Regions from separate parts of the Streptomyces violaceoruber genome, predicted to be linked through region 3. Evidence: riboswitches for the same ligand, from Rfam matches in the RefSeq annotation. Region 3 holds a riboswitch; each other region holds the start of a gene.

Region 1 (4,115 bases), 4.5 Mb from region 3:
CTGCTGGGGGTGCCCATCGCGCTGGCCTGCTTCTTCTTCGTCGGACTTCAGCACGAGTTGCAGCACTGGGTGTGGACCTCGCTGCCCGAGGCGGCCGGATACGACACCCCACCGTGGTGGTGGCCGCTGCCCGCGCTGGTGCTCGCCGGGCTGATCCTGGCGCCGATCGTGACCCGGATGCCGGGCGGCGGCGGCCATCTCCCCGTCAACGGCCTGGGCGGGGCGCCGGTCGGCCCCCGCGCGCTGCCCGGCGCGGTGCTGGCGGCGCTGGCCACGCTGCCGCTCGGCGTGGTGCTGGGCCCCGAGGCCCCGCTCATGGCCGTCGGCAGCGGGCTCGCCCTGCTGGCGGTGCGGCGGGCGGGCGCGGGCGGAGACCAGCAGGCGAGCGCGATTCTCGCCACGGCCGGCTCCACCGCCGCGATCTCCACCATCCTCGGCGGCCCGATCGCGGCGGCGGTGCTGCTCATCGAGGGGGCGGGGCTGGCCGGCACCCGCCTGGTCGCCCTGCTGCTGCCCTGCCTGCTGGCCAGCGCGACCGGTGCCCTGGTCTTCACCGGCTTCGGGCAGTGGACGGGGCTGGAGATCGGCGCGCTGAGCCTGCCCGACCTGCCGCCGCAGGCCAATCCGGACGCGGGTGACTTCCTGTGGGGCCTGCCCACCGCGGCCCTGATCGCCGTACTGGTGACGCTGGCCCGGGCGCTGGGCCGCCGCACCGTCTCCTGGACCCGGCACCGCACGGCCGCCCGCACCGTCGCCTGCGCCACCGCGGTCGGCGTCTGTGTCGCGGCGTACGCGCTGATCACCGGCCGCTCCCCGGCCGAGGCGGCGCTGTCCGGCCAGGCCACCCTCGCCCAGCTCGCCGCGCATCCGCACGCCTGGTCCGTGGGGGCGCTCGTCGCGCTGGTCGCCTGCAAGGGGCTGGCCTGGGGCATCGCGCTGGGCGCGCTGCGCGGCGGCCCGATCTTCCCGGCCGTCCTGCTGGGCGCGGCGACGGCCCTGGCCTGCTCCGGGCTGCCCGGCTTCGGCGCGACCCCGGCGCTCGCCCTCGGCATCGCCGCCGCGGCGGCCGCGGTGACGGGGCTGCCGCTGGCCAGCTCGGTCCTCGCGGTGCTGCTGATGGGCCGGGACTCCCACGACCAGATGCCGCTGATCGTCATGGCCTCGGTCGTCGCGTTCGTCGTGGCGCAACTGGTGCGCCGGACCCCGCCGGAGGCGGGCGGGTCGCCGGGCGGGGCGCCGTCGGCGGGAGCGGCACGGTGAAGGACCGCCGGACCGCCGGACCGCACACCCGCGTCCTCGCCCTCGTACTCCCCCGCGCCGCCGTACCGGCTGGGACGCCGTCGGGCCCTGGGTCGTACGGGCGGGGATCGCGGCCGCAGTGGTCGTGGCGTACTTCCTGCTCCCCCTGGACCACCTGGGGCCGCAGCGGCCGGTGCTGAGCTGGGTGCTGTTCGCCCTGCTGCTGACCGTGGTGGCCGTGCTGCTGCTGCGGCAGATCCGGCACGTCCTCCTCGACCGTCCGGACAGCCGCCCCGGCGTGGTCATCTCGCTGCTGATCGTCCTGTCCGTGCACGTCTTCTCGGCGGCGTACTACGCCCTGGCCAAGTCGCCGGGCGAGTTCAACGGACTGCACACCCGGATCGACGCGCTGTACTTCACCGTGGTGACGCTCGCCACCGTCGGGTACGGGGACATCACCCCGAGGGGCCAGGCCGCGCGGGTCGTGACCGTGCTGCAGATCACGTACAGCTTCGTCTTCCTCACGGCCGCCGCCACCGCCCTGACCACCCGGATGCGCGACCGGGTGGTCCGGGGGCCCCAGCGGGGCCGCTCGCGCTGAGGCGGGCCTTGAAGGTGCCGCCGCGTCACCTTCTAGCCTCGGTCGCAGACCCAGGAGGAACCCATGACGCACGCGACCGACGGAAGCCGGCGCATCGGCGCACTCGCTCGGGAGACCGGGCTGAGCATCCGCACCCTGCGCTACTACGACCGGCTCGGCCTGCTCACCCCGTCCGCCCGCACCGAGGGCGGCCACCGCTGCTACGACGCCGGCGACGTCCGGCGTCTGCACCGCGTCCTGGCGCTGCGCAGTTTCGGGCTTCCGCTGGCCCGGATCCGCGCGGTGCTCGACGCCGAGCCGGACCACGATCCGGCGGAGCTGATCCGGCGGCAGCTCGGCGTCGTCGAGGAGCGGCTGCGGCAGACGGCCGAGCTGCGGATCCGGCTGCTGGGTGTGCTGGGCGCGCTGGACGCCGCCGCGGACGGCTCGACCGAGGCCCTGCTGGACGTGATCGAGGAGATGACCGCCGTAACACGTCCCCTGACCCCGGAGCAGGTCGCCGGTCTCGGCGAGGCGCGCCGCCGCTGGGCCGAGTCGCTCGGCGAGGAGGAGTTGCGTGCCCTGCACCACAGGCGTGCGGAGATCTTCGCCACGATGGGCGAGGACGACCGGCGTCGGCTGACGGACCGGCGGCGCCGGGCGTTGGCGCAGCCCTGAGGCATGTTCGGCGGCCCGGCGGCCGGTGCGCGGGCCCCGAGGCCTGCTTGTGCCCACCCCGGTGGGAGCACTACTGTCGCCACGCCTTGGTGAACGGGAAATCCGGTGTGATGCCGGTGCGGCCCTCGCCACTGTGAATCGGGAAGTCCGGCTCCGGCCCTGACGGGCAGCCACTGGATCGCTTGCGGTCCGGGAAGGCGGAGCACGGGCGGTGGTACCCGTAAGCCAGGAGACCGGCCAAGGCGCGTCGTCCATCCACGAGGTGCTGGAGAGGGTCTGCCGAGTCATGCACATAGCCGAGGGCTTTCTGCCACCGGCGCACGCGATCGCCTGGGGTGTCGCGTCCGCGCCGTTCGTCGTCCACGGAGTCCGGTCACTCACCCGTGAGGTCAGGGAGCACCCGGAGAGCACACTGCTCCTCGGTGCCTCCGGAGCCTTCACGTTCGTCCTGTCGGCCCTGAAGCTGCCGTCGGTCACCGGGAGTTGCTCCCACCCGACCGGCACCGGTCTGGGCGCGATCCTGTTCCGGCCGCCGATCATGGCGGTCCTTGGCACCATCACGCTGCTCTTCCAGGCGCTGCTGCTCGCCCACGGCGGGCTCACCACGCTCGGCGCCAACGTCTTCTCGATGGCGATCGTCGGCCCCTGGGCCGGATACGGCGTCTACCGGCTGCTGCGCCGCTGGGACGTGCCGTTGATGGTCACCGTGTTCTTCGGCGCGTTCGTCGCCGACCTGTCCACGTACTGCGTCACCAGCGTGCAGCTGGCGCTGGCCTTCCCGGATCCGAGCAGCGGGTTCCTGGGCGCGCTCGGCAAGTTCGGGTCCATCTTCGCGGTGACGCAGATTCCGCTCGCGGTGAGCGAGGGCCTGCTCACGGTGATCGTGATGCGGCTGCTCGTGCAGTCCAGCAAGGGCGAACTGACCCGGCTGGGCGTGCTGCTGACCCGGACCGGCGAGCGGAAGCAGAAGGCGGTGGCGCGATGAGCCGGAACACGAGGATCAACGCCCTGCTGCTGCTCGCGGTGGCCGCGCTGGCGGTGCTGCCGCTGGTGCTGGGGCTCGGCGACCACAAGGAGGAGCCGTTCGCCGGGGCCGACGCGGAGGCGGAGACGGCGATCACCGAGATCGAACCGGACTACGAACCGTGGTTCTCCCCGCTGTACGAACCGCCGTCCGGGGAGGTCGAGTCGGCGCTGTTCGCCCTGCAGGCCGCGCTCGGCGCGGGCGTGCTGGCGTACTACTTCGGCCTGCGCCGGGGCCGACGGCAGGGCGAGGAGCGGGCGTCGGCGGCTTCCGGGGCCGCGGCGGCACCGGGGGACGCCCCCGAAGGGGACTGAGTGCTGCCGATCGACGCGGCGGCGCACGGCAGTCGCTGGCGCCGCCGCCATCCCGTGGACAAGGCCGTGCTCGGTCTCGGCCTGACCGTGCTCGCGATCTCGCTGCCGCCCTGGCCGGGCGCGGCGCTGGTGCTGGTGGCGGCGCTGACGGTGCTGCTCGGCCCGGCGGGCGTGCCCGGACGCCGGCTGTGGCGGGCCTACCGGGTGCCGCTGGGGTTCTGCGTGACGGGTGCGTTGCCGCTGCTGGTGCAGGTCGGGGGCCCGGACGGGTTCCTGACGG
Region 2 (4,115 bases), 3.7 Mb from region 3:
CCCTGGCGCTCGGCTCGGCCCTGGCGCTCTTCATGTACCCGCACTCGATCACCGCCACGCTGTCCTCGCGCAGCCGTGAGGTGATCCGCCGCAACACCACGATCCTGCCGCTGTACTCGCTGATGCTGGGCCTGCTCGCGCTGCTCGGCTTCATGGCGATCGCGGCCGGGGTCAAGGTGGACAACGGCCAGCTGGCGATCCCGCAGCTGTTCGAGAACATGTTCCCGGACTGGTTCGCGGGCGTGGCGTTCGCGGCGATCGGCATCGGCGCCCTGGTCCCGGCGGCGATCATGTCGATCGCGGCCGCGAACCTCTTCACCCGCAACATCTACAAGGACTTCATCAAGCCGGACGCCACGCCGCAGCAGGAGACCAAGGTCTCCAAGCTGGTGTCGCTCCTGGTGAAGGTGGGCGCGCTGATCTTCGTCCTGGGCATGGACAAGACCGTCGCGATCAACTTCCAGCTGCTGGGCGGCATCTGGATCCTGCAGACCTTCCCGGCCCTGGTCGGCGGCCTGTTCACCCGCTGGTTCCACCGCTGGGCGCTGCTCGGCGGCTGGGCGGTCGGCATGGTCTACGGCACGGTCGCCGCCTACGGTGTCGCCTCGCCGACGCAGAAGCACTTCGGCGGCTCCTCCGACGAGATCCCCGGCATCGGCGAGATCGGCTACATCGGCCTCACCGCCTTCGTGCTGAACGTGCTGGTCACCGTGGTCCTGACCTTCGTCCTGAGGGCGGTCAAGGCGCCCGACGGCGTCGACGAGACCAGGCCGAGCGACTACACGGCGGACGCCGGCGACCCGGGCGTCCAGGTGGAACTGCCGCCGGCCACGGCGGGCAGCTCGCACTGATCCCTGGTTTGAGGCGGGCCGCCGGAGAAATCCGGCGGCCCGTTGTCGTACCCGTCGGGCACACTCGGCGTCATGGACTTCGTGATCCGGCGGGCGACGGCCGAGGAGTACGACACCCTCGGCGAGATCACCGCGCAGGCCTACCTGCGCGACGGCCTCCTCGACTTCGGGGAGAGCGACTCGTACCTGGACGAGCTGCGCGACGTGGCCAAGCGGGCGGCGGCCGCCGAGGTGCTGGTCGCCGTGGCCGACGGCGCGGTGCTCGGCGGCGTGACCTTCGTGCCGTCCGGCGGCCCCATGGCGGACATAGCGCGCCCCGGCGAGGCCGAGATACGCATGCTCGCCGTCGCCCGGGAGGCACGCGGCCGCGGGGCGGGCGAGGCCCTCGTGCGGGCCTGCGCCGACCGCGCCCGGGCCGTGCCGGGGTGCACGGGCGTCGTGCTGTCGACGCAGGCCGCCATGCGCACCGCGCACCGCCTCTACGAGCGCCTGGGCTTCGTCCGCACGCCCGACCGCGACTGGAATCCCCTGCCGGAGCTGGACGACATCATGCTGCTCACCTACGAACTGACGCTCTGACACGGCCGCGGCACACCGTCACGGCACCGCGCCGGGACACAACATCTGGGGGTGCTCGCGTCCCCCGGCACAAGATGTATGCTCATGCTCGCTGTCGCCGCAGGGGAATCCGGTGCGAATCCGGAACTGTCCCGCAACGGTGTACTTGCGTGCATCCGTACGTCTTCGCACGTGCGCGCACGCCTGTCCAGTCCGAGGACCTGCCGACAGTGCGCCCGGCCGCCCTGGCCCGGGTGCCATGACGTCCGGGCCTCGCGGAGTGGGCCGGTGGACGCGACGCCGCGTGCGCTCGTGAGCTGCCCCCTGCCCTCCCTCCGCCGGGCCCCGTGCCGAGCGAGGGAGTGCTCCACGTGACCATCGCGCCAGCCGATCCGGCTTCAGCGACCCCGGTGACGGCGACCGGGGAACCCGACGGACCCGGTGCCGCCCTGCTGCGGACCCTGACCGGGCTGACCGCCGACCTCCCCGGCGCCGACCCCGGCCGGGTGGCCGCCGCCGCACTGCGCGGCCGGTCCGCCCGCGCCGACGAGGCCGAGCTGCGCGAGCTGGCCACCGAGGCGGCCGCCGGTCTGATCTCCGAGGACCCGGTCTACTCCCGGCTGGCCGCCCGCCTGCTGACCATCGGCATCCGCGCCGAGGCCGCCTCCCAGGGCGTCGTCACCTTCACCGACTCCGTCGCCACCGGCCACCGCGAGGGCCTGATCGCCGACCGCACGGCCGCCTTCGTACGGCTGCACGCGGACCGCCTGGACGCGCTGATCGACCAGGACGCCGACGACCGCTTCGGCTACTTCGGCCTGCGTACGCTCTACAGCCGCTACCTGCTCCGCCACCCGATCACCCGCAAGGCGGTCGAGACGCCCCAGCACTTCCTGCTGCGGGTCGCCGCCGGACTCGCCGAGGACGACACGCTCCGCGCGGCGGACGAGGTCGCCGCGCTGTACGGCCTGATGAGCCGCCTGGACTACCTGCCCTCCTCCCCCACCCTCTTCAACTCCGGCACCCGGCACGCCCAGATGTCGTCCTGCTACCTCCTGGATTCCCCCAAGGACGAGCTGGACTCCCTCTACGACCGCCTCCACCAGGTGGCCCGCCTGTCCAAGCACGCCGGCGGCATCGGCATCGCCTACTCCCGCGTCCGCGCCCGGGGTTCGCTGATCCGCGGCACCAACGGGCACTCCAACGGCATCGTCCCGTTCCTGAAGACGCTGGACGCCTCGGTGGCGGCCGTGAACCAGGGCGGCCGGCGCAAGGGCGCGGCCGCGGTCTACCTGGAGACCTGGCACGCGGACGTCGAGGAGTTCCTGGAGCTGCGGGACAACACCGGCGAGGACGCCCGCCGCACGCACAACCTGAACCTCGCGCACTGGATCCCGGACGAGTTCATGCGCCGGGTGGACGCCGACGGGACCTGGTCGCTGTTCTCCCCCGCCGACGTGCCGGAGCTGACCGACCTGTGGGGCGAGGAGTTCGACGCCGCCTACCGCAGGGCGGAGGAGGCGGGGCTCGCCCGCAGGACGCTGCCCGCCCGTGAGCTGTACGGCCGCATGATGCGCACCCTCGCGCAGACCGGCAACGGCTGGATGACCTTCAAGGACACCGCCAACCGCACGGCCAACCAGACCGCGACCCCCGGCCACGTCGTCCACTCCTCCAACCTCTGCACGGAGATCCTGGAGGTCACCGACGACGGGGAGACCGCGGTCTGCAACCTGGGCTCGGTCAACCTCGGCGCGTTCGTCGACCCGGCGCACGGGGACATGGACTGGGAGCGCCTGGACGCCACCGTCCGCACCGCGGTCACCTTCCTGGACCGGGTCGTCGACATCAACTTCTACCCGACCGAGCAGGCGGGCCGCTCCAACGCCCGCTGGCGCCCGGTCGGCCTCGGCGCGATGGGCCTCCAGGACGTCTTCTTCCAGCTCCGGCTGCCCTTCGACTCCCCCGAGGCGAAGGCCCTGTCCACCCGTATCGCCGAGCGGATCATGCTCGCCGCGTACGAGACCTCCGCCGACCTCGCCGAGCGCAACGGCCCGCTGCCGGCCTGGGAGAAGACCCGCACGGCCAAGGGTGTGCTGCACCCGGACCACTACGGCGTCGAGCCCGCCTGGCCGGAGCGCTGGGCCGCGCTGCGCGCGCGCATGGCGACGACCGGGCTGCGCAACTCCCTGCTCCTGGCCATCGCCCCGACCGCGACCATCGCCTCCATCGCCGGTGTCTACGAGTGCATCGAGCCGCAGGTCTCCAACCTGTTCAAGCGCGAGACGCTGTCCGGCGAGTTCCTCCAGGTCAACTCGTACCTGGTGGACGACCTCAAGCGGCTCGGCGTGTGGGACGCCCGCACCCGTGAGGCGCTGCGCGAGGCCAACGGCTCGGTGCAGGGCTTCACCTGGATTCCCGAGGACGTGCGCGCGCTGTACCGCACCGCCTGGGAGATCCCGCAGCGCGGCCTGATCGACATGGCCGCCGCCCGCACCCCGTACCTCGACCAGGCCCAGTCGCTGAACCTGTTCCTGGAGACGCCGACCATCGGGAAGCTCTCCTCGATGTACGCGTACGCCTGGAAGCAGGGCCTGAAGACCACGTACTACCTGCGCTCGCGCCCGGCGACCCGGATCGCCCGGGCCGCGGCCCGCGCCACCACCGTCCCCGTGCAGGCCGCCCCGGACCCCGAAGCGGTCGCCT
Region 3 (4,115 bases):
GCGGTCGATGTCGCCGACGACGAGGACGGGGAGTCCGGCGCCCCGGGCGATCCCCATGTTCACGATGTCGGTGCGGCGCAGGTTGATCTCGGCGGGGCTGCCGGCACCCTCGCAGATCACCGCGTCGTAGGTGCCGCGCAGTTCGGCCAGCGAGTCGAGCACCGTGCCGAGCAGCCGCTCCTGGCGCCCGCCGTGATAGCCGCGGGCGCTCATCTCGCCCACGGGCCTGCCGAGCAGCACGACCTGGCTGCTGCGCTCCCCGCCCGGCTTGAGCAGCACGGGGTTCATGTGCGCGGTCGGCTCCACCCGGCAGGCCTGGGCCTGCATGGCCTGCGCCCGCCCGATCTCGGCGCCGTCCCGGGTCACGAAGGAGTTGAGCGACATGTTCTGCGCCTTGAAGGGCGCCACCTTGACGCCCTGGCGGACCAGCCAGCGGCAGATCCCGGCGGTGACGACGCTCTTGCCGGCGTCGGAGGTGGTGCCGGCGACGAGGAGGCCACCGTTCATGAGGTACGTCCCTTCGTGACACCCGGGTTCTTCGCGGCGGCCCGGCGCGCGAGCAGCCGCGCGCCCGCGCACACCCCCAGCGCCAGCCAGCCCACGCGCCGGGACAGCCGTACGGCACGGTCGATGTCGCCGGAACCGGCCCGTACGGCGCGTCCCGCGGCGCCGTTGAGGACGGGCCGGTGCTCGACCCGCCCGCCGTAGGAGAGCGTGCCGCCGAGCCGCACGCCGAGGGCGCCCGCGAAGGAGGCCTCCACGGGCCCGGCGTTGGGACTCGGATGCTGTGCGGCGTCCGCCCGCCAGGCCCGTACGGCGCCGCGCGGGGCGCCGCCCGCCACGGTGGTCAGCACGGCGGTGAGGCGGGCGCCCGGCCAGCCCGCGAGGTCGTCGAGGCGGGCCGAGGCCCAGCCGTAGCGGCGGTACCTGGGCGACTTGTGGCCGACCATCGCGTCCAGCGTGTTCACGGCCCGGAAGCCGAGCAGCCCGGGCACCCCGGCCACCGCGCCCCAGACCAGGGCGCCCACCACCGCGTCCGAGGTGTTCTCGGCGACGGACTCCACGACGGCCCGGGCGATCCCGTCGGCGTCCAGCGCCTGCGGGTCCCGCCCGCACAGGTGCGGCAGCCGCGCCCGCGCCGCCTCGACGTCGCCGGCCTCCAGGGCCCGGCCGATCGCGGTGGCCTCGCGGGCCAGCGAGGTGCCGCCGACGACCGACCAGGTGGCCGCGGCGGTCAGCGCGACGGAGGCGGCGGGGGAGCGGCGTACGGCGTGCGCGGCGGCCGAGCCGAGGACGGCGGCGCCGCCGGCGCACACGACGGTGTGCAGGGCGCCCCAGCCCCGGTGGTCCCGCCACAGCACCCGTTCCACGGCGCCCGCGGCACGGCCGAACGCGGCGACCGGGTGTCCGCGGCGAGGATCGCCGAGGAGGAGGTCACCGAGGAGGCCGGCGGCGGCGCCGTACGCGAAGACGCGTCCGGCACGCACGGCTCAACCGGCCGTGGGAAGGGGAAGTCGAAGCGTGTCGCTGGTGAGCCCGAAACGGCAGCCGCGCATGGCGATAGGTCCTCACTCAGGGTGTCCGCGCCCTGGTTCGAAGAGCACGGCGGCAAGAGTTCCTGGCTCCCGGGGATCCTGTCCCCGGTCACAGTGGCGGGACCGCGCCGGATTCGCACCGGGCTTCCTCTTCTGCCGCCGTAGATGGCCCCGGAAGTCCACCACGGCCCGCGAACACCCGTCAACCTGGCGTTGACCTGCGACGGGGGAGTGTGCGAAGGCCCACACCCGAGTGGTGGGCGCCGGCGCGCGAAGAGGCGGGGCGCGGAACGGTTCGAGTCCGTCCCGCGCCCCGCCCCGGGGGCGTGCGCCCGTGAGACGGGCGACGCTCAGGCGACGATCAGATAGATCCCGTACGCCACCGCCGCAGTGCAGGCCGCGAAGCAGGCGTAGGCGCCGGTGACCGCGAGGGCCGCGGAGCCGCCCCGGGCGGCGGCCCGCTCCTGGCGGGAGAGGCCGACGATGCCGAGGGTGAACAGGCCCACCAGGGCCACCGTGACCACGAGGCTGACGCCGAAGACGGAGCCGAGGGCTGCCCAGTCGATGCTCATGGAGGTTCGCTTCCTTCGTACCCGGCAGGCGGGTTCAGACGGTGGTGGCGGCCGACGGGGCCTTGGGGTCGGGGGTGGTGGCCGGGGCGGGGAGGGTGGCCGCCAGTTCCTCGGTCGCGCCCGTCGGGGGCGGCGACACGGCGGCCATCGCCGTGGTGACCACACCGGCGGGCTCGGGCTGCCCCGGCCCCTCGGTGTCCACCGGACCGCCGTCGACGACGTTGGTGTGGTCGACGACCTCCCGGCGGGAGATCCGCCAGATCGCGAAGCTGGAGGCGATCAGGAACACCGCGACGAGGGCCGTGCCCCAGTCGCCGGCGCGGCAGACCCACTCGGCGAGCGCGGCGACCAGGGCCGCGGCCGGCAGCGTCAGGCCCCAGGCGACGAACATCCGGGTGGCCGTGGACCAGCGGACCACGCCGCCCTTGCGGCCGAGGCCCGCGCCCATCACCGCACCGGAGACCGAGTGCGTGGTGGACAGCGAGAAGCCGAGGTGGGAGGAGGCCAGGATGACCGTGGCGGCGCTGGTCTGGGCGGCGAAGCCCTGCTGCGGCTGGAGGTCGGTCAGGCCCTTGCCCATGGTGCGGATGATGCGCCAGCCGCCCAGGTAGGTGCCGAGCGCGATGGCCAGGCCCGCGCTCAGGATGACCCACACCGGCGGGTCGGAGTCGGGGGCGAGCGAGCCGCCGGCGATCAGGGCGAGGGTGATGATGCCCATGGTCTTCTGGGCGTCGTTGGTGCCGTGCGCCAGCGAGACCAGACCGGCGGAGGCGATCTGCCCGGCCCGGTAACCCTTCGCGGCGGCCCTGCCGTCGGCCCTGCGGCCCAGCGAGTACGTCATCCGGGACGCCAGCAGCGCCGCGAGGCCGGCCACGATCGGGGCGGCGATCGCCGGGAGGAGCACCTTGGTGACGAGCACGTCGCCGTTGACCGCGCCGATACCGGCCGAGGCGACGGCGGCACCGATCAGGCCGCCCATCAGGGCGTGCGAGGAGCTGGACGGGAGCCCGACCAGCCAGGTCAGGAGGTTCCAGAGGATCGCGCCGACCAGGGCGGCGAAGATGACCTCGGGACGGATGCCGGTCTCGTCGACGAGACCCTTGGAGATCGTGTTGGCGACCTCCACCGAGAGGAAGGCGCCTACAAGGTTGAGGACGGCGGACATCGCCACCGCCACCTTGGGCTTGAGCGCACCGGTCGAAATGGTCGTCGCCATCGCGTTCGCGGTGTCGTGGAAACCGTTCGTGAAATCAAACGCGAGTGCGGTTACCACCACAATCGCGAGGATCAGCGAGAAGCTTTCCATTTACCCAGGCAATCGTTCGAGGTCGTTGGCGCGACGAACGTAAGTAACCAGGGTGAACGGAAGATGAACTGGGCAGGGCGCCACGGTGACCGGAAGCGGGGTCGCGGCCTCCCTCTGCGTGCCCGCTCCGGTGCTCTCCGGAGACGTCCCTGGCAGGATCACCGGGAGGCCGTTCGGCGACGGCACGCGAGGGGCCCGCGGGCGGCCCGGGAGGAGGCGGTGACTGTGACGTATTCGCGGGCCGGAGGGGCGGAAGGGGCCGGGGAGCCGGACCGGGAAGCGGCCGGGGATCCGACCGCGGGGCCGGCCCGGGAAGCGGCCTGGGCGGAACTCGTCGCGACGGCCCGGCGGACGGTCGCCGACGGACTGGTGGTGGGCACCTCCGGCAACGTCTCGGTGCGCGTCGGCGACACGGTCCTGGTCACCCCGTCGGGCGTCCCCTACGACCGGCTGACCCCGGACGACGCGACCGGCGTCGACCTGGACGGACGGCAGGTGCTCGGCACCCTCGTCCCCACCAGCGAACTGCCCATGCACCTCGCCGTGTACCGCGCCGACCCCGGCGCCCGGGCCGTCGTCCACACCCACGCCGTGCACGCGACGGCGGTCTCGCTGCTCGTCCCCGAACTCCCGCCGGTGCACTACATGACCGCCGCCCTCGGCGGCCCCGTCCGGGTCGCCCCCTACGCGGCCTACGGCACC

The links. Region 3 has a riboswitch for cobalamin ahead of R2E43_RS29145 (cobalamin biosynthesis protein). Riboswitches for the same ligand answer to the same signal wherever they lie in the genome.
Region 1: another riboswitch for cobalamin. It lies ahead of R2E43_RS08630 (energy-coupling factor ABC transporter permease); the one in region 3 lies ahead of R2E43_RS29145 (cobalamin biosynthesis protein).
Region 2: another riboswitch for cobalamin. It lies ahead of R2E43_RS12395 (ribonucleoside-diphosphate reductase subunit alpha); the one in region 3 lies ahead of R2E43_RS29145 (cobalamin biosynthesis protein).

The regions. Positions count from the first base shown of each region.
Region 1 covers NZ_CP137734.1:1,988,298-1,992,412, forward strand. The annotation lists gene R2E43_RS08615 (chloride channel protein) at 1-1,260, shown strand, start outside; gene R2E43_RS08620 (potassium channel family protein) at 1,379-1,840, shown strand; gene R2E43_RS08625 (MerR family transcriptional regulator) at 1,904-2,497, shown strand; cobalamin riboswitch at 2,568-2,753, shown strand; gene R2E43_RS08630 (energy-coupling factor ABC transporter permease) at 2,784-3,482, shown strand; gene R2E43_RS08635 (energy-coupling factor ABC transporter substrate-binding protein) at 3,479-3,835, shown strand; gene cbiQ (cobalt ECF transporter T component CbiQ) at 3,836-4,115, shown strand, end outside.
Region 2 covers NZ_CP137734.1:2,858,747-2,862,861, forward strand. The annotation lists gene mctP (monocarboxylate uptake permease MctP) at 1-851, shown strand, start outside; gene R2E43_RS12390 (GNAT family N-acetyltransferase) at 924-1,430, shown strand; cobalamin riboswitch at 1,509-1,652, shown strand; gene R2E43_RS12395 (ribonucleoside-diphosphate reductase subunit alpha) at 1,781-4,115, shown strand, end outside.
Region 3 covers NZ_CP137734.1:6,522,610-6,526,724, forward strand. The annotation lists gene R2E43_RS29140 (cobyric acid synthase) at 1-507, opposite strand, end outside; gene R2E43_RS29145 (cobalamin biosynthesis protein) at 504-1,487, opposite strand; cobalamin riboswitch at 1,592-1,733, opposite strand; gene R2E43_RS29150 (hypothetical protein) at 1,886-2,107, opposite strand; gene pitH (low-affinity phosphate transporter PitH) at 2,142-3,413, opposite strand; gene R2E43_RS29160 (class II aldolase/adducin family protein) at 3,639-4,115, shown strand, end outside.